DNA from 4 places in the Pseudomonas sp. NPDC007930 genome. Region 1 is predicted to be linked to each of the others. Evidence: predicted binding sites of a transcription regulator. Region 1 holds the regulator's gene; each other region holds the start of a gene.
The links. Region 1 encodes FliA, which starts transcription of late flagellar genes. Its sites were predicted from a motif close to CTAAAGTTTNNNNNNNNNNNGCCGNTAA; they were not measured.
Positions count from the first base shown of each region.

Region 2: motA (flagellar motor stator protein MotA) is a predicted target of FliA. The motif match lies at 2,063-2,090, and genes of this name have one in related genera.
Region 3: ACFZCE_RS15375 (methyl-accepting chemotaxis protein) is a predicted target of FliA. The motif match lies at 3,095-3,122, and genes of this name have one in related genera.
Region 4: ACFZCE_RS18320 (chemotaxis protein CheW) is a predicted target of FliA. The motif match lies at 2,435-2,462, and genes of this name have one in related genera.

Region 1 covers NZ_JBIBKC010000005.1:111,043-116,677, forward strand. The annotation lists gene flhA (flagellar biosynthesis protein FlhA) at 1-180, shown strand, start outside; gene flhF (flagellar biosynthesis protein FlhF) at 192-1,523, shown strand; gene fleN (flagellar synthesis regulator FleN) at 1,619-2,452, shown strand; gene fliA (RNA polymerase sigma factor FliA) at 2,446-3,189, shown strand; gene ACFZCE_RS13125 (response regulator) at 3,359-3,733, shown strand; gene ACFZCE_RS13130 (protein phosphatase CheZ) at 3,753-4,541, shown strand; gene ACFZCE_RS13135 (chemotaxis protein CheW) at 4,626-5,635, shown strand, end outside.
Region 2 covers NZ_JBIBKC010000003.1:478,374-484,008, reverse strand. The annotation lists gene motB (flagellar motor protein MotB) at 84-1,139, opposite strand; gene motA (flagellar motor stator protein MotA) at 1,143-1,994, opposite strand; gene ACFZCE_RS09735 (HDOD domain-containing protein) at 2,135-3,655, shown strand; gene ACFZCE_RS09730 (rhodanese-like domain-containing protein) at 3,702-4,517, shown strand; gene asd (archaetidylserine decarboxylase) at 4,527-5,393, shown strand; gene ACFZCE_RS09720 (molecular chaperone) at 5,512-5,635, shown strand, end outside.
Region 3 covers NZ_JBIBKC010000006.1:227,604-233,238, reverse strand. The annotation lists gene ACFZCE_RS15385 (glycosyltransferase) at 1-166, opposite strand, end outside; gene ACFZCE_RS15380 (glycosyltransferase) at 228-1,208, opposite strand; gene ACFZCE_RS15375 (methyl-accepting chemotaxis protein) at 1,406-3,031, opposite strand; gene ACFZCE_RS15370 (hypothetical protein) at 3,263-3,520, shown strand; gene ACFZCE_RS15365 (glycosyltransferase) at 3,681-4,589, opposite strand; gene ACFZCE_RS15360 (O-antigen ligase family protein) at 4,783-5,635, shown strand, end outside.
Region 4 covers NZ_JBIBKC010000009.1:18,337-23,971, forward strand. The annotation lists gene yegS (lipid kinase YegS) at 1-209, shown strand, start outside; gene ACFZCE_RS18305 (response regulator) at 193-837, opposite strand; gene ACFZCE_RS18310 (histidine kinase) at 834-1,682, opposite strand; gene ACFZCE_RS18315 (hypothetical protein) at 1,831-2,298, opposite strand; gene ACFZCE_RS18320 (chemotaxis protein CheW) at 2,507-3,433, shown strand; gene ACFZCE_RS18325 (DUF485 domain-containing protein) at 3,621-3,932, shown strand; gene ACFZCE_RS18330 (cation/acetate symporter ActP) at 3,929-5,587, shown strand.

The DNA.
Region 1 (5,635 bases):
GCCTCGCAGCGCCAGGAAATGATGGGCCAGCCAGCGATACTGCTGGTGGCCGGGCCGGTTCGGGCGATGCTCTCGCGCTTTGGCCGCCTGGCGGTACCGAACCTGCATGTGCTGGCGTACCAGGAAATACCGGATAACAAACAAGTGACGATCGTTGCGACAGTAGGGCCGAACGGCTGAGGTAGCGGGCTATGCAAGTGAAGCGTTTTTTTGCCGCCGATATGCGTCAAGCGATGAAGCTGGTGCGTGACGAGCTGGGCTCCGACGCTGCCATCATCGGCAACCGCCGCATTGCCGGCGGGGTAGAGCTGACCGCCGCGCTCGACTACAAACTGTCGGCGCTGGCCCCGCGTGAGCCGAACCTGGAGCTCGAAAGCGAGCTGCGCAAAACCCAGTCGCGGATCGTCTCCGCCCAGGCCGAACTGACCACCCGAGGTGGCGACACCGACGGCACCACCAACCGCCAATTGTTCGCCGGCCTGCCGCTGACCGCCGCCGAGCCGCTGATCGAACCGACCTTCGACGAACCGCTGCGCGCCGCCCCGGTGGCACCGGCCAAGCCCGCCGAGCCGGCCATGGACCAGCGCTTGTTCGACTCGATGCGCCAGGAACTCAACGGCCTGCGCGAACTGCTCGAAGTGCAACTGGGCTCGCTGGCCTGGACCCAACTGCAAGGCAGCCGCCCGGAACAGGCCAACCTCTGGCGCCGCCTGCAGCGCATCGGCCTGAGCGGGCCGCTGTCGCGCCAGTTGCTTGACCAGATCGGCGAGTTCAGCGAGCCGCGCCAGGCTTGGCGCATGCTGCTGGCGCATCTGGCGCGGATGATCAGCACGCCAGAGGTCGAGCCGCTGGAAGAAGGCGGGATCATTTCGGTGGTCGGGCCGGCCGGGATGGGCAAAACCACTACGCTGGCCAAGCTTGCCGCGCGATATGTGCTTAAATACGGCGCGCAAAACATCGCTTTGGTGAGCATGGACAGTTTCCGTATCGGCGCCCAGGAACAGCTGAAAACGCTGGGGCGCATTCTCAACGTACCGGTCACCCACGTCGACCCCGGCCAATCGCTGGCCCAGGCGCTGGAACCGCTGCTGCGCAAGCGTGTGGTGTTGATCGACACCGCCGGCCTGCAAGCCAGCGACCCGGCCCTGAAGCTTCAGCTCGAAAGCCTGGCCGGGCGCGGCATCCGCGCGCGCAATTACCTGGTATTGGCCACCACCAGCCAGAAACAGGTGCTGACCGCCGCCTACCACAGCTACAAGCGCTGTGGCCTGGCCGGTTGCATCCTGACCAAACTCGATGAATCTGCAAGCCTCGGTGAGGTGCTGAGCCTGGCGATCAGCCATGAGCTGCCAGTGGCGTACCTCACCGATGGCCCGCGCATCCCCGATGACCTTCACCTGCCGCGCCGGCACCAGTTGGTAAGCCGCGCGGTGAGTGCGCAAGTACAGGAAGAGCCCAGCGAAGAGGCCATGGCCGATATGTTCGCTGATCTCTACCACAGCCCCGGCAAGCGTGCCGGGTGAGGGCAAGGGCGATGGAAAATGCAATCTACCTGCGTGAAGTGCTGCCCCTGGCAGGCTCGCGTGGCCTCGGTCTGAAGTGACAAGGTAAAGAACGAATGGGCAGCATGCATCCCGTACAGGTGATCGCGGTGACCGGCGGCAAAGGTGGCGTCGGCAAGACAAACGTGTCAGTGAACCTCTCGCTGGCACTGGCCGAACTCGGCCGGCGAGTGATGTTGCTCGACGCCGACCTGGGCCTTGCCAACGTTGACGTGCTGCTCGGGCTCACGCCCAAGCGCACCCTGGCCGACGTGATCGAGGGCCGCTGCGACCTGCGCGACGTCTTGCTGCAGGGGCCGGGCGGCATCCGCATCGTGCCGGCGGCCAGCGGTACCCAGAGCATGGTGCACCTGACCCCGGCCCAGCATGCCGGGTTGATCCAGGCGTTCAGCGAAATCGGCGACAACCTCGACGTGCTGGTGATCGACACCGCCGCCGGGATCGGCGACTCGGTGGTCAGCTTCGTGCGCGCCGCCCAGGAAGTGCTGTTGGTGGTGTGCGACGAGCCCACGTCGATCACCGATGCCTACGCCCTGATCAAGCTGCTCAACCGCGACTACGGCATGAACCGCTTCCGCGTGCTCGCCAACATGGCGCAAAGCCCGCAGGAAGGGCGCAACCTGTTCGCTAAGCTTACGAAAGTGACTGACCGTTTCCTTGACGTGGCCCTGCAGTACGTGGGCGCGGTGCCTTACGATGAAACGGTGCGCAAGGCCGTGCAGAAGCAACGCGCGGTGTACGAGGCGTTTCCACGCTCCAAGTGCGCGCTGGCCTTCAAGGCCATCGCCCAGAAGGTCGACACCTGGCCGCTGCCCGCCAACCCTCGCGGGCACCTGGAGTTCTTCGTCGAACGATTGGTACAGCAAACCAGTGCGGGGCCCGTATCATGAGTGCCAGCGGATACCGGATGTACAACAAGGCTTCTCGCGAGTCGCAGCAATACCAGCTGATTGAACGCTATGCGCCGCTGGTCAAGCGCATCGCCTACCACCTGCTGGCGCGCTTGCCCTCCAGCGTGCAGGTCGAAGACCTGATCCAGGCCGGCATGATCGGCCTGCTCGAGGTGTCGACCAAGTACGACTCGAGCAAGGGCGCCAGTTTCGAGACCTACGCCGGCATCCGCATTCGCGGCGCGATGCTCGATGAAGTGCGCAAGGGTGACTGGGCGCCACGCTCGGTGCACCGCAATACGCGCATGGTCAGTGACGCGATTCGCGCAATTGAAGCGCGAACTGGCCGTGACGCTAAAGATCACGAGGTTGCTGCCGAACTCAAGATGAGCCTGGACGAATACTACGGGATCCTCAACGACACCCTCGGTAGCCGCCTGTTCAGCTTTGACGACCTGCTCCAGGAAGGCGAGCACGAAGGCACCCACGAAGAGGGCGCCAGCAGTGGCGAGCCATCGCGGGGGCTGGAAGACGAGCGCTTCCAGAAGGCCTTGGCCGAAGCCATCGCCAACCTGCCGGAGCGGGAGCGGCTGGTGCTGTCGCTGTATTACGACGAGGAACTCAACCTCAAGGAAATCGGCGAAGTACTGGGCGTGAGCGAGTCGCGGGTGAGCCAGTTGCACAGCCAATGCGCGGCACGTTTGCGCAGCCGGCTGGGTGAGTGGCGGGCCCGGTAACAAAGTTGCGGGTTTTGTAAAAGATTTGCTGGATCAGGGCGTTGGCTGTGTGATATCACGCCAGCCATGCCTGCTCATGCAGTCGCGTTTGCTGTGAACTGGTTTGAATGCTTGCGCCCCCGGGGCTGGGCGTGTTTAAGACTGCTTGGAGGTCTACTTGGACAAGAACATGAAAATCCTCATCGTTGACGACTTCTCGACGATGCGGCGAATCATCAAAAACCTGCTGCGTGACCTGGGCTTCACCAACACCGCCGAGGCCGATGACGGCAACACGGCGCTGCCCATGTTGCACAGCGGCAACTTCGACTTTCTGGTCACCGACTGGAACATGCCTGGCATGAGCGGCATCGACCTGCTGCGCACCGTGCGCGCCGACGACCGCCTGCGCCACCTGCCAGTGCTGATGGTCACCGCCGAGGCCAAACGCGAGCAGATCATCGAAGCGGCCCAGGCCGGGGTCAACGGCTACGTGGTCAAACCTTTCACCGCCCAGGTGCTGAAAGAGAAGATCGAGAAGATCTTCGAACGCGTCAACAGCTGACTCAGCCTACGGGGGCCCCATGGAGCCGAAGCATTCATCGTTGGGGGACTTTGAGTCCACCCTGAAAAAACACGCCCATGAGTTGGTCGAAAGCCTGGAACAAGGAAAGTTCAGCGAGGCGGTCGAACTGATCCATGAGCTGAATCAGGCCCGTGATCGCGGGCTGTACCAAGAGGTCGGCAAACTGACGCGCGAGTTGCACAGCGCGATCGTCAGCTTCCAGATCGACCCGCGCCTGCCTGAAGCCCAGGAAGCGTCGCAAATCACCGACGCCACCGAGCGCCTGGACTACGTCACGCGCCTGACCGAAAAAGCCGCCAACCGCACCATGGACCTGGTCGAGCAAAGCCTACCGGTGGTGCAGGGGTTTGGCGACGCGGCCAAAGACCTGCGCGCCGACTGGCAGCGCTTCATGCGCAAAGAGGTCAGCGCCGAGGAATTCCGCGAGCTGGTCAAGCGCGTAGACACCTTCCTGGAACGCAGCGAGGCCGATGTCTCGAACCTGCACACCCACCTCAACGACATTCTGCTGGCGCAGGACTTCCAGGACCTCACCGGCCAAGTGATCAAGCGCGTGACCAAGCTGGTCACCGAGGTGGAAGGCAACCTGCTCAAGCTGGTGTTGATGGCCAGCTCGGTCGACCGCTTCGCCGGCATCCGCCACGACCGCGAAGAGCTGGAGCGCGAGCAGGACAAAGAAAAATATCCCGATAGGGGTGAAGGTCCGCAGATTCATGCCGATAAGCGTGATGACGTGGTATCCGGTCAAGACGACGTGGATGACCTGCTGTCGAGCCTGGGCTTCTGATTCCGGGCTGCAGGCACCGTTCCAGGCCCGGCGCTGAGCCGCCGCGGCCGGGCCGTACTTAACGAATTCCAGGAGCACCCCTACATGAGCTTCGGCGCCGATGAAGAAATCCTCCAGGACTTCCTGGTAGAGGCCGGCGAGATCCTCGAGCAGTTGTCCGAGCAATTGGTCGAGCTGGAAAGCCGGCCCGACGACTCCGACCTGCTCAATGCGATATTCCGTGGGTTTCACACCGTCAAGGGCGGCGCGGGTTTTCTCCAGCTCAACGAGCTGGTGGAGTGCTGCCACATTGCCGAGAACGTGTTCGACATCCTTCGTAAGGGCGAACGGCGCGTAGACGCCGAGCTGATGGACGTGGTGCTCGAGGCCCTCGACACCGTCAACGGTATGTTCGGCCAGGTGCGTGAGCGCAGCGAGATCACCCCGGCCAGCCCGCAGTTGCTCGAGGCCTTGGCGCGCCTGGCGGAACCGGCCGGTGCCGCGCCCGCCGCCCCGGTGGCGCCGCCCGCGGCAGTTGCCCCGGCGCCCGCGGCGCCTGCCGCGGCCGAAGCCGACATCACCGACGCCGAATTCGAAGCGCTGCTGCATTCGCTCGATGCCAGCAATGCCCCGGCGCCTGCGCCGGTGGCCGCGGCGCCAGCCGAAGCCGGCAGCGATGAAATCACCGACTCTGAATTCGAAGCGCTGCTCGACCAATTGCACGGCAAGGGCCAGTTCGCCGCCGATGCCTTGCCGGTGCCGCCGGCGGAAGCCGCCCCAGCCGCGGCCGGGGCCGCGGATTTGATCACCGACGACGAGTTCGAAGCGCTGCTCGACCAGTTGCATGGCAAGGGCTCGTTCACCGCCGATAACGTTGCCGCCGCCGCGCCGGCAACCCCGGTGGCGGCCGCGCCCGCGGCGGGCAGCCCAGAGCTGATCACCGACGACGAATTCGAATCGCTGCTCGACGAGCTGCACGGCAAAGGCAAGTTCACCGGTGAGGTGGCCACCGCCGCCACGCCAGCGGCCGCTGCCGTGGCCGCGCCGCCGAAAGCCGCCGCTCCAGCGCCAGCTGCCGCGCCCGCCGCGGCCGCTGCGCCCGCGCCGGCCCGCAG
Region 2 (5,635 bases), on a different contig from region 1:
CCCCGTAAATCAAGTACTTACACGAATCTCGTGGGAGGCCGTGGTCCGGCACTCCGGCTGTGCCGGGCGAAGGGCCAGCCGCCTTACAACTGCTTACCGCCCGCCCCCGGCGCCATCGCGCCGTTGTCGAAGATGTTCAGCTTCTCGCGCAGTTCACGCGGCTGCACCGGGCGGTTCGGGTCGATTGCCGCAGCCGGGGCGCTGCCAGGGGCGCCGTTGGCGGCCCCCGGTGGCGGCGTAGGCGCAGCGGCCGGTGGGGTTTTGTCGTCCTCGTTGGCATCGCCTTCGATGGCCTGCTGGGCCTTCTTGGTCAATACCGTGATGTCGATGCGCCGGTTCACCGGGTTCAGCGGGTTCTTGCGGTCGAACAGCGCCGACGAGCCATACCCCACCACCCGCGCCACCTGGCTTTCCGGGTAGCTGCCAATCACCAGCGCGCGGCGCGCGGCGTTGGCGCGGTTGGCCGACAGTTCCCAGTTACCGAAGTCGCCATTGCTGGCGTACGGCTTGGCGTCGGTGTGGCCGCTGATGCTGACCTTGTTCGGCACTTCCTTGATGGTGTCGGCCATGGCCAGCAGCAAGTCTTCGAAGTACGGCTTCAGGCGCGCGCTACCGATGTCGAACATCGGCCGGTTCTCGGCGTCCATGATCTGGATGCGCAGGCCGTCCTGGGTGATCTCGAACAGGATCTGGTCCTTGAACTTGGCCAGTTGCGGGTTCTCATCCACCTTGTTCTGCAGCTCTTGCAACAGCAGCTCGAGGCGGTCTTTTTCGACCTTCTCGGCGATGTTCTCAGCCTGTTCCGGGTTGATCTGCGTTTGCGGCTGGGCCTCGGTGTCGGGCTTGGGCGGCGACTCCTGGGTTTCCGGGTTCAGCGTGTGGTCCGGCGACAGCTGCGGCGAGCCGCCCAGGTCGATCACGTAGGGCGAGCCGCTTTCGGTGAAGCCGATCGGGTCTTTGAAATACCCGGCAATGGCGATTTTCTGCTCAGGCGTGGCGTTGGACAGCAACCAGAGCACCAGGAAGAACGCCATCATCGCCGTCGCGAAGTCGGCGAAGGCGATTTTCCAGGCACCGCCATGGTGCCCCCCGCCAAAGCGCTTGACGCGCTTTACGATGATTGGCTGATTGTTCTCCATGGCTTAGCGACCACGTACCGCTTCTTCGAGCTCGGCAAAGCTCGGGCGGTGCGCTGGGTAGAGCACCTTGCGGCCGAATTCCACGGCCAGGGTCGGCGGCATGCCCGAGGCAGAGGCCACCAGCGAGGCCTTGATCGCCTCGTAGGTGTTCATTTCTTCCTTGGCGTCATGGGCCAGGCACGACGCCAGCGGGCCGAAGAAGCCATAGGCGGCGAGAATACCGAGGAAGGTACCCACCAGCGCCGCGCCCACGTGGCCACCGATGGCGGCCTTGTCGCCGTCGCCGAGCGAGGCCATGGTCACCACGATACCCAGTACCGCGGCCACGATACCGAAACCCGGCAGGCCGTCGGCGATGCCCTGCACGGCATGGGACGGGTGCTCCAGCTCTTCCTTCATGCTCAGCAGTTCCATGTCGAACAGCCCTTCGAGCTCGTGCGGGGCCATGTTGCCCGACGACATGATGCGCAGGTAATCGCAGATGAACGCCGTCATGCGGGCGTCTTTCAGCACGCTGGGGTACTTGGCGAAGATCGGGCTGGCGGCGGCATCTTCGATGTCGGCCTCGATCGCCATCATGCCTTCGCGGCGGCTCTTGTTGAGAATCTCGTAGACCAGGCTGAGCACTTCGATATAGAAGGCATGGGTAAAGCGCGAGCCGAACATCTTCAAGGCTTTCTTGAAGACGTGCATGGTCATCGAGCCGGGGTTGGCCTGGAGGAATGCACCGAGGCACGCACCGCCGATGATCATGACCTCGAAAGGCTGGATCAGCGCCGCGAGCTGGCCGTGGGAAAGGACGTAGCCGCCGATCACGCTCGCGAATACGACGATAATGCCGATAATTTTAGCCATAGGTCAGGAGCACTTCGAAAACCAAAGGGGAACGCGGCACGGGCTGCCGCCTCAATCTCTGCTTCTACCTATCGGCAGAAGTGCGCCAGACTATAGTCACAAGATGTGAAAAGCCAGAACAGCCACCCTGCGGGCCCTTTATGACAGCCGCCACACCGAATTCCGTCGACAGCTGGGTCAAAGCCTTGGGCGATGTCCGCCTCCCCGTTCCGAAGCAGAGCCACGAACGGGTGTGCGCTTATTTGAACGATAGCCGGCGCTCGCTGCGCGACATCGCCGAACGCATGCAGGAAAGCCCGGCACTGGTGCTCAACGTCATCCGCGAAGCCAATGCCCATGCCGGCGGCGGCCTGCTGGAGCCGGCCGAAAGCCTGGAAGTGGCGATGACCCGCATGGGCCTGCAGCGCACCGGCGATTTGCTGCGCCGGCTACCGGCGGTCGAGCCGGGCGAGATCCCGCCGGCGCTGCGGCAGTTGCAACTGGTCAGCCAGCACGCCACCCAGCTGGCCAATGGCCTGTTCGCCGCCCGCCTGGCGCGGCTGTGGCAGGAAATCCACTGGGGCGCGTTGCTGTTCCTCTCGCCGCTGTGGCCGATGGCGCTGCTGCACCCCAAGCTCATCGAAGAGTGGGAGCTGCGCGTGGTGCACCGTGGCGAGCCGGCGATGAAGGTTGAGCAGCAGCTGTTTGGCGTACCGCTGCTGGATGTGTGCAAGGCCCTGGCCGAACGCTGGCGCCTGCCGCTGTGGGTGCTGCAGGGCTACCGCACGCTGGTCGAAGACCGCCGCTCGCTGGCCACGGTGATGCTGATTGCCCGCGACCTCGACGACCCGCTGCGCCAGCAGCGCCGGCTGGACGCCGAGCCGCAGATCCGCCGCTTCGCCAACCAGCCAGCCAATACCATCTTGCTGGCCAACGGCCTGGCACTGGCGGCGCAGCAGGCCTGGGACACCCCCCACGTGCTGCGCTGGCAGCAGATGATCGCCCTGTACACGCAACTGCCGCTGGACGACGTGCAAGCCCAGGTGCACCAGCAATCGGCGCAAAGCGCGCGCTCGGTGGCCCAGCCCGACCTCTGGCACCCGGCCGTGGCGCTGATCTGGCCGTGGACCGAGCGGCGCATCCACCGCAAGCTGCAACCGGCGCCGCCGCCGTCCGCCGAAGCCCTGGCGATGTGGCGCAGGCGCTGCGCCGACCTGCTGGTCGAGCCCAGCCCGTTCAACAACGCCATGCACCTGACCACCTCGGCCCGCGACGCCCTGGTGGCCTGCGGCATGCAGCGGGTGATGCTGCTGATGCTCGATAAAAGCCAGACGATACTGCGCGTGCACCAGATCGCCGGGCTGCCCAAGCCCGCCGCCGAACTGACCTTCCCGTTGGACCAAGGCCCGGTGCTCAAGCGCTTGATCGAACAGCCCGGGCAACTGCGCCTGAGCCCGGAGAACAACGAGCAACTCAGCCCACTGCTGCCGAGCAGCCTGCGCACGCTGTTTCGCGGCGAGCACCTGCTGATGCGCTCGCTGGCCAGCCACGAGCGGGTGGTGATGCTGGTGGTGGCCGATCAGGGCGGCGGGCCGCTGGCCGACCTCTCCGTGCAGGCCTTTGGCAAAACCTCGCAATGCATCGAAAAGGCCCTGACCACCTTCAGCAACCGCAAGAAGTGAGCCTTGCGCTACAATCGGCGTTTTTCCCCCTCAAGGGTGAGCCTACATGCCTGATTTTTCCGGCCTGCCGCTGGTCATCGAAGCGGCCGAGCTCAACAGCCGCCTGGGTTGCGCCGAGCTGGTGCTGGTCGATCTGACCAGCCCCGCGCGCTACCAGGCCGGGCACATTCCCGGTGCCCGCTTCGTCGACCCCAAACGCACCCAACTGGGCCAGCCGCCAGCGCCCGGGCTGCTGCCCGAGATGGCCGCGCTGCAGGCGTTGTTCGGTGAACTGGGGCACAACCCCAACGCGGTCTACGTGGTCTACGACGACGAAGGTGGCGGCTGGGCCGGGCGCTTCATCTGGCTGCTCGACGTGATCGGCCACAGCCGTTACCACTACCTGAACGGCGGCGTGCTGGCCTGGGAGGCCGAAGGCCTGCCGCTGAGCACCGAGGTGCCGGCGCCGGTGGCGGGCCCCGTGGCCCTCACCCTGCACCCAGGCCCTACCGCCACCCTCGATTACCTGCTCGGCCGCCTCGGCGCCGCCGACCTGGCCATCTGGGATGCCCGCGGCCCGCTGGAGTATTCCGGCGAGAAGGTCGTCGCCGCCCGTGGCGGGCACATCCCCGGCGCGGTCAATTACGAATGGACCGCCGGCATGGACAAAAACCGCCAGCTGCGCATTCGCGAAGGCCTGGCCGCCGAGCTGCTGGCCTTGGGCATCACCCCTGATAAAGAGGTGATCACCCACTGCCAGACCCACCACCGTTCAGGCTTCACCTACCTGGCCGCCAAGGCCCTTGGCTACCCACGGGTCAAGGCCTATGCCGGTTCATGGGGCGAATGGGGCAACCGCCCCGACACCCCTGTCAGCCTCTAAGGATTTTCAATGAAAGACCGCCTTTTCATCCTTGCCCAATACCTGCTGCCGCACCACCTGCTCTCGCGCCTGGCCGGCTGCCTGGCGGAATGCCGCGTGCGCTGGGTCAAGAACAGCTTCACCCGCTGGTTCGCCGGGCACTTCCGGGTCGACATGAGCGAAGCCCAGGTCGAAAGCCTCGACGCCTACGAGCACTTCAATGCGTTCTTCACCCGCGCCCTGAAGCCCGACGCCCGCCCGCTCGACCCTACCCCTGGCGCGGTGCTGTGCCCGGCCGACGGCGCGATCAGCCAGCTTGGCCCGATCGAGCACGGCCGCGTGTTCCAGGCCAAAGGCCACAGTTTCAGCGTGCTCGAGCTGCTCGGCGGTGACCCGGCCAACGCCGCGCCGTTCATGGGCGGCCAGTTCGCCACCGTGTACCTGTCGCCGCGGGATTACCACCGCGTGCACATGCCCCTGGCCGGCACCCTGCGGGAAATGATCTACGTGCCCGGGCGCATCTTCTCGGTCAACCAGACCACCGCCGAGAACGTACCCGAGCTGTTCGCCCGCAACGAGCGCGTGGTGTGCATCTTCGACACCGAGCGTGGGCCGATGGCCATGGTGCTGGTCGGCGCGATGATCGTCGCCTCGATCGAAACCGTCTGGGCCGGGCTGGTCACGCCGCCCAAGCGCGAGGTCAAGCGCTGGGCCTACGACGAAGCCGCGCGCGCGCCCATCCACCTGGAGAAGGGCGCCGAAATGGGCCGCTTCAAGCTGGGCTCCACGGTGATCGTGCTGTTCGGCCCCGAGCAGGTGAAGTGGGCACACCAATACGCCGCGCTGAGCACGGTGAAGATGGGCCAGGGCCTGGGGGCCCCGGCGGGCGAAATCTGACCGGTACCGCGGCAAGGTTCTCAACCTTGCTGCATTGCTGGTACATTCGCGTCAAATGGAAGTGGCATTTTGGTGCCAAACTACGGTCGAAGCTTGGACCATGAACCCGGAATAGACGATGTCTCGCCCCAGCCCTCACCTGTTGTTGCGCGCGCCTACGCCCTCGCAGAAGAGCCTGAGCTTCTGCGAGGCGAACCCGCGTGACTTCAAGGGCTGGATCGCCAGCCTGCCCAAGGCCAACA
Region 3 (5,635 bases), on a different contig from region 1:
GGCTGAGCAGTTTGAACGGGAGCCGTGCTTGCAGCGCCTGTAGCGTGGCCAGGCTGTCATCGGTGGAGCCGTCATTGACCACGATTACTTCAATGGGCTGGTAATCCTGGGCAAACACGGCGTCCAGGGCGGCTTCGATGAAACGGCCGTTGTTGTAACACGGCATGACTACGGAAATGAGCGCTTTCACGGGCAGAGCATCCAACGCGGGATCAAAAAATGAGTGTTCAGGGCCAAACTTTTTGCGGGTTCATCCATAAGCTCAGTAACCAGGTCAACGCCCGCGGCCAGCCTTGCCGGCGTAGATGCTGGCGGTAAACACGCCGGGCCATCTCATGAGTCGCTGGCATGTCTAGCGGCTGCTTACGCCAAGGCGAGCGGGCACGCACAGCGTGGTAGGGCGCCACACCGGCTTGGCGGTTCCACACTTGCCAGGGCTTGTTCGCCCCCGCGTAATGCAACAACACCGTGCCGGCGGGGATCGCACGGGCATAGTCGCTACGTTTATGGCCCAACATGAACTGGCAGTTGTAGCGGCCCTCTACGAACTCAACCTGCCCTTCAAGGACAATATTGAGTGCGTCCTGGTCCGGGAAGCACAGCTCCGTGGCACGCGCTTCGAGCACCTCGAATGCTCGCTGTGTCACCTTGGCCTGGTGCCAACGCGGCACATCCACCAGCAACACGCCGGAATTGAAATACTGCCCGGCCGCCAGCCCCAGGCTCGCGCAACGTGCCGTGACCGCCTTGGGTGCGTCACTGACCGCCGCCACCACCTGCCCCTCAGCCAAGGCCCGCCACAGCGGCGCCAGTGGCTGAAGGCAGACGATATCGGCATCCAGGTACAGCAGCCGGGCGCTGCCACGCAGGATGAACGGGGCCAGCAAGCGGTAATAGGCCGCTTGCGGAAAAAGCGCGGTTTGCGGGAATTGGGTAAACAACCCGGCATCTACCTGGTGAAACGTGGCTAGGCAGCCCGTGCCTTCGAGCATTTGCACCATTTGGGCCTGCGCCGCGGTGAGGCAGGCACAACTGATGAAGTGAAAATGGTACGCAACGCCGGGGTTGCACTCGATCACCGATTGCAAGGTAATCGCCGCGTGGGGCAAAAATTTGGCATCAACGCCAAAAACCACTGGCAGCGCGCCTGGGGCATCACCCGCGATGACCGGCGTACTGCGCCAGGGAGACTGGCCCAAACGGGCCATAAGAGTAGAACTGACCATAATTACGCTACCGAATCGCAGAACGCGATACCGCCCGGCTTATTGTGAACTTCGCCCAAAAAACGGCGAATACGAAGCGCGGCAGCATACCAAATGCGCGGCCGTTGTAAGCAGCCTGTTGCAAAGCTTTATAAATTAACCACTTGCGAGCCGCTGGGTAGCGGCTCGCCATCGCAGCCTCACACCCTAAACCGCGCCACCCCTTCATTCAGCTCCGCCGCCAAGCGCGCCAGCTCCCCGCTGGACACACTGATCTGGCTCACGCCACTGGCCGACTGGATCGACAAATCACGAATATTGACGATATTGCGGTCTACCTCGCGGGCCACCTGGGCCTGCTCTTCGGCCGCGCTGGCGATCACCAGGTTGCGCTCGGAAATCTGCCCGATCGACGCGGTGATCTCATTCAACGCCTGCCCGGCAGACAACGCCTTCTCCAGGGTTTGCGCCGCCAGGCGGTTACTGCTGTTCATCGACTCCAGCGCCTGCGCCGAGCCACCGCGCATGGCGGTGATCATCTGGTCGATCTCCAGGGTGGACTGTTGGGTACGGTGGGCCAGCGCACGCACCTCATCGGCCACCACCGCAAAGCCCCGGCCGGACTCGCCGGCGCGTGCCGCTTCAATCGCCGCGTTCAGCGCCAGCAAGTTGGTTTGCTCGGCGATGGCGCGGATCACGTCCAGCACCTTGCCGATGCTTTGCGACTGCGCGGCCAGGCTTTGCACCAGCGACGAGGTGTTCTGCACATCCCCCGACAACGCCTGGATCGCGCTCACGGTTTCTTCCACCCGCACCCGCCCTTGCTGGGCCGAGGTATTCGACTGGCTCGACGCCTCGGAGGTCGACACCGCGTTGCGCGCCACCTCCTCCACCGCCGAGGTCATCTCGTTGATGGCCGTGGCGGCCTGTTCGATCTCATCGTTCTGGCGGTTCACACCGCGGCTGCTGTCTTGGGTCACCGCATCCAACTGGCTGGCGGCGCTGCCCAGTTGCCCGGCAGACTGGCGAATCAACTGCAAAGTGCCGCGCAGGCTTTGCTGCATGGCCTGCAGCGCGCGGAACAGGCGGGTCACTTCATCGTTGCCTTCGACCGGCAGCGGCTGGGTCAAATCCCCGGCGGCAACGGTTTCCGCCGCCTGCACCGCCTGGCCCAGCGGGCGCACGATGCTGCGGGTCAGCCACAGCGCCAGGGCCACGGTGGCCAGCGCGGCCAGCAGCACAAAGGCCAGCACCACGGTGAACGAGCGGTTGTACTGCGCCTCAGCGGCTTTGCCTTCCTGCTCTACCTGCTGGTTGTAGAAGTCCGTGAGCGCCTGCAACTGCGCGCCACTGCCATCGACCACGCGTTTCATGTCTACCAGCAGCAAGGTGTTGAGCGCTTCGCGCTGGCCTTGGTCGGCCAGTGTGAAGGACTTCGCCAACGCGCTCTGGTATTCGCCCAGGCTGGCCTTGAACGGCTCGTACAGCGCGCGCTCCTGGGGGGTGTCTACATAGCCCTCGAGGGTTTGCAGTTTTTTCGCCAGGTCCTGGGTGCGGGTGTCCATCTGCGAGCGGTAGGTGCTGGCGTTTTTCGGATCAGGGTCCAACGCCAGGCGCAGGGAAATAGTGCGGATGCGCAGCATGATCTCACGCACGTCACCTACCAGGCGCATGCTCGGCACCCAGTTGGTTTCTACCGTGACTTCGCTCTGGCGAATGGCCGACATCTGGACCAACGCAAAGGCCCCGAGCACGGCGACCAATACCGCGATCAACGTGAAACCCAGCCCCGCGCGGCGGGCGATGGAGAGGTGGCGAAGGTGCATGGCAGGCTCTCTTGGTTGTGGGTGTTATCGGTAGAGGTGAGTTGACGTACAACCCTTAGGGCGGTATCGGCCAAGCCAAGCGGTACTTGAGGGGGGTGTGGCGTGCTAAAACGATTATTGTGAGCAAGGCAGAGGGGTTGCACTGACGAATGGCGGTTAGACATTTACCCCACCTGCCGATAGCCTGAGAGATAGAGGCCTGTAACACGCTTGCAACCCGCTGGAGGTTCCATGGACAACATTTACCTACTCATCGAGCACGGCCGTGAACAAGGCGAAGCCTATGTGCTGGGCTGGTTCGACAGTGAGGCAATCGCCAAAGAAGCCGCCATCAAGCTGGAATGGGATGCCTATCGCGAAGCGTTGAAGCACGACGGCTGGGGCGGCGAAGCCGTGCTGCCGCCGGACCAGGCGGAGAGTAAGCGGTTCTGGGTCAAGCCACTGTCGAAGTTCCCGTATGCGGGGGTGAGGCCGGCGGGGTTGCACTGAGGTGGCATTCGCACGGTAGGAGCAGCGCCTGCGCGCGCGGGCGTGCGTGATCGCACCCTCACAAGGCCGTTGAGCTGCAATGCCTTTTGCTTAAGTGGATAGCATTACGGCGGCCTGGCGAAAGGCCCTACCCCACTCGCCAACCAAACGCCCACGAATCCTAAGCCTTCCTCCCACCCGCCAAACGCTTGAACATCGCCTTCGGCCAAAGGCTCACCAACCGCTTGAACCGCTGAAAAGTCACCCGGTTCCACTGCCGGCGCGGCACCTGGCGTAACAAACGCCAGGCATCGGCCCGGTCCTCGCGTACGGCGTACTTGAGTGCCTTATGCAGCACCACCGCATAGCCTGCCTCGTACTCCGGGTGTGCGCGGTACGGCGCGATGGCGGCCAGGTCCGCTATCAACACCTTCTTGTAACGCCGCGACAGGTTGTTCGGGTGGCGCCGGTACAGGGTGATCAACACCGGCAGCGCATCGACGAAGTAGCCGGCCTGGGTCACCCTCAGAGTGATCTGAAAATCCTGCACCTGCAGCGCCGGGTCGTAGAAATTTGCTGCCTCGAGGGCCGCCATCCGGTACAAAGCCGCGGGCGCGCCGCACACCCGGGCGTTGCGCAGGATGTCGGCGAAATCGTAGCGGCTGGGGTGGCTGCGCTTTTCGGTTTTGAGCACATTGCCCTGGGCGTCGATGTACCGGCTGTTGCCGGAGCAGATCCCGGTCTCCGGGTGCTCCTCCATGAACGCCACACGTACCGCGACCGACTCGGGCAGCATGATGTCATCGAGGTCTGGGGTGGCGACGTACTTGCCCTTGGCGTACTTCAGGCCATGGTTCAGCGCCGCGCTCACCCCCTGGTTTTGCTGGTGATGGAGATGAAATCCATAGGTAGGTTGGAGCTTTTCCAGCAGCGCTAGGCTACCGTCTGTGGAGCCGTCGTCGACGATGATGACTTCGATGTTGGCGTAGGTTTGGGCGTAGATGCCCTCCAGGGCCAACGCCAGGTATTTTTCGCCGTTGTAGCAGGGGGCGACGATGGAGACCAAGGGCAAAACGGAGGTGCTGGTCATGGGGCAGGCACCGATGGTTAGGGGGGCAGTTTTATTATTGGGCAATCCTAGAATACATCCACTGATTCAAAATAAACGATTACCGATCGCGATTGCCGAATACGCTATGAGACGAAAGGGAACTTGCATGGATTCCCTAGTGCGAAAATGCCATCATGCGCGCCGCCGACACACCAAGGATTGAGAACGAGCAATGTTTTCTGGAGTTTCCACCGCTTCACTGCGTGACCGCAGCGCCGATTTCTTCGAGCGATACCTGATCCCCCTGGGCTGGCTGATCATCCTTGTCAGCATGTTCATCGCCGGGGACCGCAATCGGGTTCATCAACTTTTCTACGTGTTTCTTGCCCTGCCGACAGCAGTGTTGCTGGTGTTACGGCCCGCGTTGCTAAGGCCGTTGGTGATGAACCCGCTGTTCGCAGCATTTGCGGCGTTCAGCGTGTACACGATTATTACAGTGGCATGGGCGGAAACGGATGAGAGCTGGCTCTCGCTGGCCAAACGGCCACTGTTCATTGCCCTGTTGCTGTTCAACAGCGCCATCATTGCCCTGCGTTCGCAACGGCAACTGATGCAACTCACCCGCTGGGCCGCGATGGTAGCCGCTTTGGCAGCCGGCGTTTCGTTGGTGTACTACCTAGCGGTCTTGGTCCCTTCCGGCGCCGAGCGCCTTAACGGGTACGGCGCGTTGTACAACCCGCTGCTCAGTGCGCACGTATTCGGCGCCTTCACCGCAATCTGGCTAGCCACCTGGCTGCAGGGGCGCCGCCTGATCGATCCAGTGGCACTGGTATGCCTTGCTGTACTGGGCCTGACGGTGCTGGCCACGGGTTCACGCACCCCGCTGGTGGGCTTGGCGTTTGCGCTATGCTGGCTGATGCTCGCCGGGGAGCGCAAACGTGGTTTGCTGGTAGTCGCGGCGGCGGTGTTTGGATTCGCTGTATTGGTCGCTATTCACCCGGAAAGCGTTACCCAGCGCGGCGTTTCCTATCGCCCGCAAATCTGGATGGAAGCCCTCCGACAGATCAGTGAGCGGCCGTGGTTAG
Region 4 (5,635 bases), on a different contig from region 1:
TCAAGGCGCTGCTGGCCGGCGGCCTGGTGCTGGACAACCTGTTCGTGCGGGCGCGGCTACCGTGGGTCGAGGTGCACGCCGGCGAAGGGCTGGACATCAACCTCGACGGCGAGCCGGTGAAGAGCGCCAACCTGCGCTTTGCCGCCCGCGCCAAGGCGCTGAAGGTGCACCTGCCGCAGAACTGCGCGCTGCTCAGTCATCCAGGTTGATGATGCCTTCGCGCACCGCGTACAGCGCCAGCCCGGCAACGTCGAACACCTGCAGGCGCTTCATCAGCTGGGCGCGGTGGGTTTCGACGGTCTTGATGCTCAGCCCCAGGCCCTGGGCGATCTCGCGGGTGGCCTTGCCGCGGGCGATCAGCCGCAGGATTTCCAGCTGCCGCGCGGTCAGCGCCTGGGCCGCGGGGCGGGCCTGGGGCTGCAACGCGCGCTGGATCACCGCGCCGGCCACCGCCGGGCTGAGGTAACGGATGCCGGTGCGCAGCGATTGCAGCGCGTGTTCCAGCTCGGCGGCGCTGCTGTCTTTGAGCAGGTAGCCGTCGGCGCCGGCTTCCAGCGCTTGCATGACCAGGCGCGGTTCGCTGTGCATGGTCACGATCAGCACCCGCGGCGCCGGCGCCTGGCGCTTGAGCGCGCGCAGCGCCTCCAGGCCGCCGAGGGATTTCATCGAGAGGTCGAGCAGGACCATGTCCGGGCGGTGGCGGCGGCTGAGGTCGAGCAGTTGGCTGCCGTCGTCGCCTTCAGCCACCACGCTGTAGCCGGGGATGTCGGCCAACAGCGCGCGCAGCCCGGCGCGGATCAGCACGTGGTCATCGACCAACAGCAGCCGGCAGCTCATGGCGCCTCTCGCCCGGCGCGGGCGGCGCGCGGCTTGGGCCAGGGCAGCAGCACGCTGAGGCGGCAGCCCTGGCCGGGCGCGCTGGCCACCCGCAAGTGGCCGCCCAGGGCCTGGGCGCGCTCCCGGATGCCGGCCAGGCCACGGCCCTGGGCCAGCGCCGCGGCGCCGTCAAAGCCGCGGCCGTCGTCGCTGAGGGCCAACGCCAGGCCCTGCGCCTGGCGCTCGAGCTGCACGCTCAGGTGCCGCGCCTGGGCATGGCGCAAGGTATTGCTGGCAGCCTCCTGAACGATGCGAAATACCGCCACCGCCATGGCCTCATCGAGCCCGTTCAGGCCCTGCCGGCATTGCAGGCTCCACTGCAGCGAGGTGCCGGCCAGTGCCCGCAGCAAGTGGCTGCGCAGGCTCGCTTCAAGGCCCAGGCTGGCCAGTTGGCGAGGGTTGAGCAGGCTGCTGATGTCGCGCATTTTTTCCAGCGCTTCGGCCAACGCTGCGTTTATTTCCTGGGCGGGGGCCTGCAGCTCGGTGCCCAGGCGCTTGCCGAGCCATTCCAGGCGCAGGCGGCAAAAGCCCAGCAACTGGCCGAGTTCGTCGTGCAGGTCGCGGCCCAGGCGCTGGCGCTCATGCTCGCGCACCGCCAGCAACTGCGCGGCCAGGGCCTGCGGCGCTGCCGGGCGCAGGGCGTGCCAGGCCAGCGCGGCGGCGCAAAGCAGGTTCAGCGCCAGCAGCGCCGGGCCATTGCCCACGGCGAAATACCAAGCCGCCAGGTTGGCCAATGCGCAGGTGCCGGCCAGCCCCGGCAAAAGCCGGCGGGGCCACGCGCCAGGTTGAAGGTCAGAGTGCTGCATGGTGTGCGATACAGGCCGCCCTAGGAGGGAGGAGGGGCGGCGCATGGTACCACTTTGTACACATAAAACGGATTTCAGCCGCCACTGGTCGGCGTTTTATTGCAAAGTGTGACGCTTTTCGGTAATGGCGCAATGCCACCCTGCGGCATCACACCGCACGCCGTTCGAACGCCCAGCCGGGCAGGGGCAGGTTCAACTGCCGGCCAGCCAGGGTGTCGCGCAGTTCGGTAAGCAGTTGCTGTTGTTCTTGCTGGTCGAGGTTCAGTTCGCCGGTGGTAGGGTCTGCCAGCTCCACTTGCCAGGCCATCAGGTCGAGGCACTGGCGCAGCACACCGCGGCTGTTGCCGTCCTGGTGCCAGGGGCTGGGCGACGCCGCCAGGGCCAGGGCCACCGCCGCGGCGAACTGCGCCACCCCGGCCAGGCCGCTGGCCTGGGCGGTGGCGTGCAGGCGTACCAGGGCATAGCGCAGGGCGCTGGCGGCTTCGTCGTCGCCGTTGAGCAGGGCCAGGTGGTCGAGGCAATCGTGCAACTGGGTGAGCCAGCCCAGCACGGGCAGCCCGAGGCCGCCAGCAGCGGCCGGCGCGGTGAAGCAGGCGTTGGCGGGGGTGGCGTGCACGGGCTGACTCCATTCAAGCATCTGAGAATAGCGTCACAATAATGGCAATCGGGCACCAAACCTATCCGGCATTCCCTGAGGGTTCCTCAGGGTTTCCCTGATACTGGGGTGTGGGGCGAGGGCCCTGTAGCCAGACCTAAAGTTCCAGCCCACCTGGCCGATAGCCCACTCCAGTACCTTTACCTTTCAGCGCCCGAGGCATTCATCCATGGCAGGCATTCTCGATTCGGTCGATCAGCGCACGCAACTGGTCGGTGAAAACCGCCTGGAAATCCTGATGTTCCGCCTCTCTGGCCGGCAACTGTTCGCGATCAACGTGTTCAAGGTGCAAGAGGTGCTGCAACTGCCCAAGCTGACCCTGATGCCGCAGCGCCATGCCTTCGTGTGTGGGGTGGTCAACCTGCGCGGGCAAACCCTGCCGGTGATCGACCTGTCCCAGGCGATCGGCATGCGCCCGCTGCAGCCGGGGCCGAACAGCACCATCATCGTCACCGAGTACAACCGCTCGGTGCAGGCGTTCCTGGTGGGCGGGGTAGACCGCATCATCAACCTCAACTGGGAGGCGATCATGCCGCCCCCCTCCAGCGCCGGGCGCCAGCATTACCTCACCGCCATCACCAAGGTCGACGACAACCTGGTGGAGGTGATCGACGTGGAGAAGGTGCTGGCCGAGATCGTGCCGTACAACGCCAAGGTCTCCCGCGAGAAGCTTGAAGACAACGTGCTGCAGCGCGCCCGTGGCCGCGAAGTGCTGCTGGTCGACGACTCCACCGTGGCCCTGGCGCAACTGCGCGACACGCTGTCGCAATTGGGCATGAAGATGCACGTGGCCAGCGACGGCCTGAAGGGCCTGCGCATGCTCAAGGCCTGGGCCGATGCCGGTGAAGACCTCAACAAGAAGCTGCTGATGGTGTTCACCGACGCCGAAATGCCGGAAATGGACGGCTACCGGCTGACCACCGAAATCCGCCAGGACCCGCGCCTGGCCAAGCTCTACGTGGTGCTGCACACCTCGTTGTCGGGCAGTTTCAACGAGTCGATGGTGCGCAAGGTGGGGTGCGACGATTTCCTCTCCAAGTTCCAGCCCGACCGCCTGGTGGAAGTGGTGCGCAAACGCCTGGAGATGGAGGGCTAGAGCAGCAAGTGGCAAGCAGCAAGCAGCAAGCTGTGAACGCTCCCAGCTTCTAACTTGCCGCTTGCCCCCTTCCCTCCCCAAACGGGGAGGGCCTGCTCCCCCTACTACTAAAGTCGTCTTTTTTTGCCCCCGCGCACGCCTAAAGTGGAGCATGTTCCACCCCAACCGTGCTGCGGAGACAAAAACAATGAACGACAGCATCTACCTGGCCATCCAGGAAAACCCTCGCTTCAAGGAACTGGTGGCCAAGCGCGAACGCTTTGCCTGGATCCTGTCGGCGATCATGCTCGCCCTCTACTCGGCTTTCATCCTGCTCATCGCCTATGGCCCGCACGTGCTGGGGGCCAAGCTCAGCCCCGGTTCGGCGATCACCTGGGGCATTCCGATCGGGGTCGGCTTGATCCTCAGCGCCTTCGTGCTCACGGCCATCTACGTGCGCCGCGCCAATGGCGAATTCGATCAGCTCAACCAAGCCATCCTCAACGAGGTGAAGCCATGATCCGCCGCCTTGCAGTCGCGGCCGCGCTGGCCGCCGTAGCGCCCCTGGCCCTGGCCGCCGACGCCCTCACCGGGGCGGTACAGAAGCAACCCCTCAACGTGCCGGCGATCATCATGTTCGTCGCCTTCGTGGCGCTCACCCTGGGCATCACCTACTGGGCCTCCAAGCGTAACCGCTCGGCCGCCGACTACTACGCCGCCGGTGGGCGCATCACCGGCTTTCAGAACGGCCTGGCGATCGCCGGCGACTACATGTCGGCCGCCTCGTTTCTGGGCATCTCGGCGCTGGTGTTCGCCTCTGGCTACGACGGGCTGATCTACTCGATCGGCTTTCTGGTGGGCTGGCCGATCATTCTGTTCCTGATCGCCGAGCGCCTGCGCAACCTGGGCAAGTACACCTTCGCCGACGTGGCTTCGTACCGCCTCAAGCAGAAGGAAATCCGCACCCTGTCGGCCTGTGGCTCGCTGGTGGTGGTGGCCTTCTACCTGATCGCGCAGATGGTCGGCGCCGGCAAGCTGATCCAGTTGCTGTTTGGCCTCGACTACGGCATCGCGGTGGTGCTGGTGGGCATCCTGATGTGCCTGTACGTGCTGTTCGGCGGCATGCTGGCGACCACCTGGGTGCAGATCATCAAGGCGGTGCTGTTGCTGTCGGGCGCGTCGTTCATGGCGCTGATGGTGATGAAGTCGGTCAACTTCGACTTCAACATGCTGTTCTCCGAGGCGATCAAGGTGCACCCCAAAGGCGAGGCGATCATGAGCCCCGGCGGGCTGGTGAAAGACCCAATCTCGGCGTTCTCGCTGGGCCTGGCGCTGATGTTCGGCACTGCCGGCCTGCCGCACATCCTGATGCGCTTCTTCACCGTCAGCGACGCCAAGGAAGCCCGCAAGAGCGTGCTCTACGCCACCGGTTTCATCGGTTATTTCTACATCCTGACCTTCATCATCGGCTTTGGCGCGATCCTGTTGGTGAGCACCAACCCGGCCTTCAAGGACGCCGCCGGCGCGCTGATCGGCGGCAACAACATGGCCGCGGTGCACCTGGCCAACGCAGTGGGCGGCAGTGTGTTCCTGGGCTTTATCTCGGCGGTGGCGTTCGCCACCATCCTCGCGGTGGTGGCCGGGCTGACCCTGGCCGGCGCCTCGGCGGTGTCCCATGACCTCTACGCCAGCGTGATCAAGCAAGGCAAGGCCAACGAGAAGGATGAAATCCGCGTGTCGAAGATCACCACCATCGCCTTGGGCGTGGTGGCCATCGTGCTCGGCATCCTGTTCGAGAAGCAGAACATCGCCTTCATGGTCGGCCTGGCGTTCTCGATCGCCGCCAGCTGTAACTTCCCGGTGCTGCTGCTTTCGATGTACTGGAAGCGCCTGACCACCCGCGGGGCGATGATCGGCGGTTGGATGGGGTTGGTCACCGCGGTGGTGCTGATGATCCTCGGCCCGACCATCTGGGTGCAGATCATGGGCCACGAAAAACCGATCTACCCCTATGAATACCCAGCGTTGTTCTCGATGATCGTGGCCTTTGTGGGGATCTGGTTCTTCTCGGTCACCGATAAATCCACCGCCGCGGATAAAGAACGCGCGCTGTTCTTCCCACAGTTTGTGCGTTCGCAAACCGGGCTGGGTGCCAGTGGCGCGGTGAACCACTGACAGCGTTGCGCTTCAACTAAAAAACCCGCCGAGTTGGCGGGTTTTTTT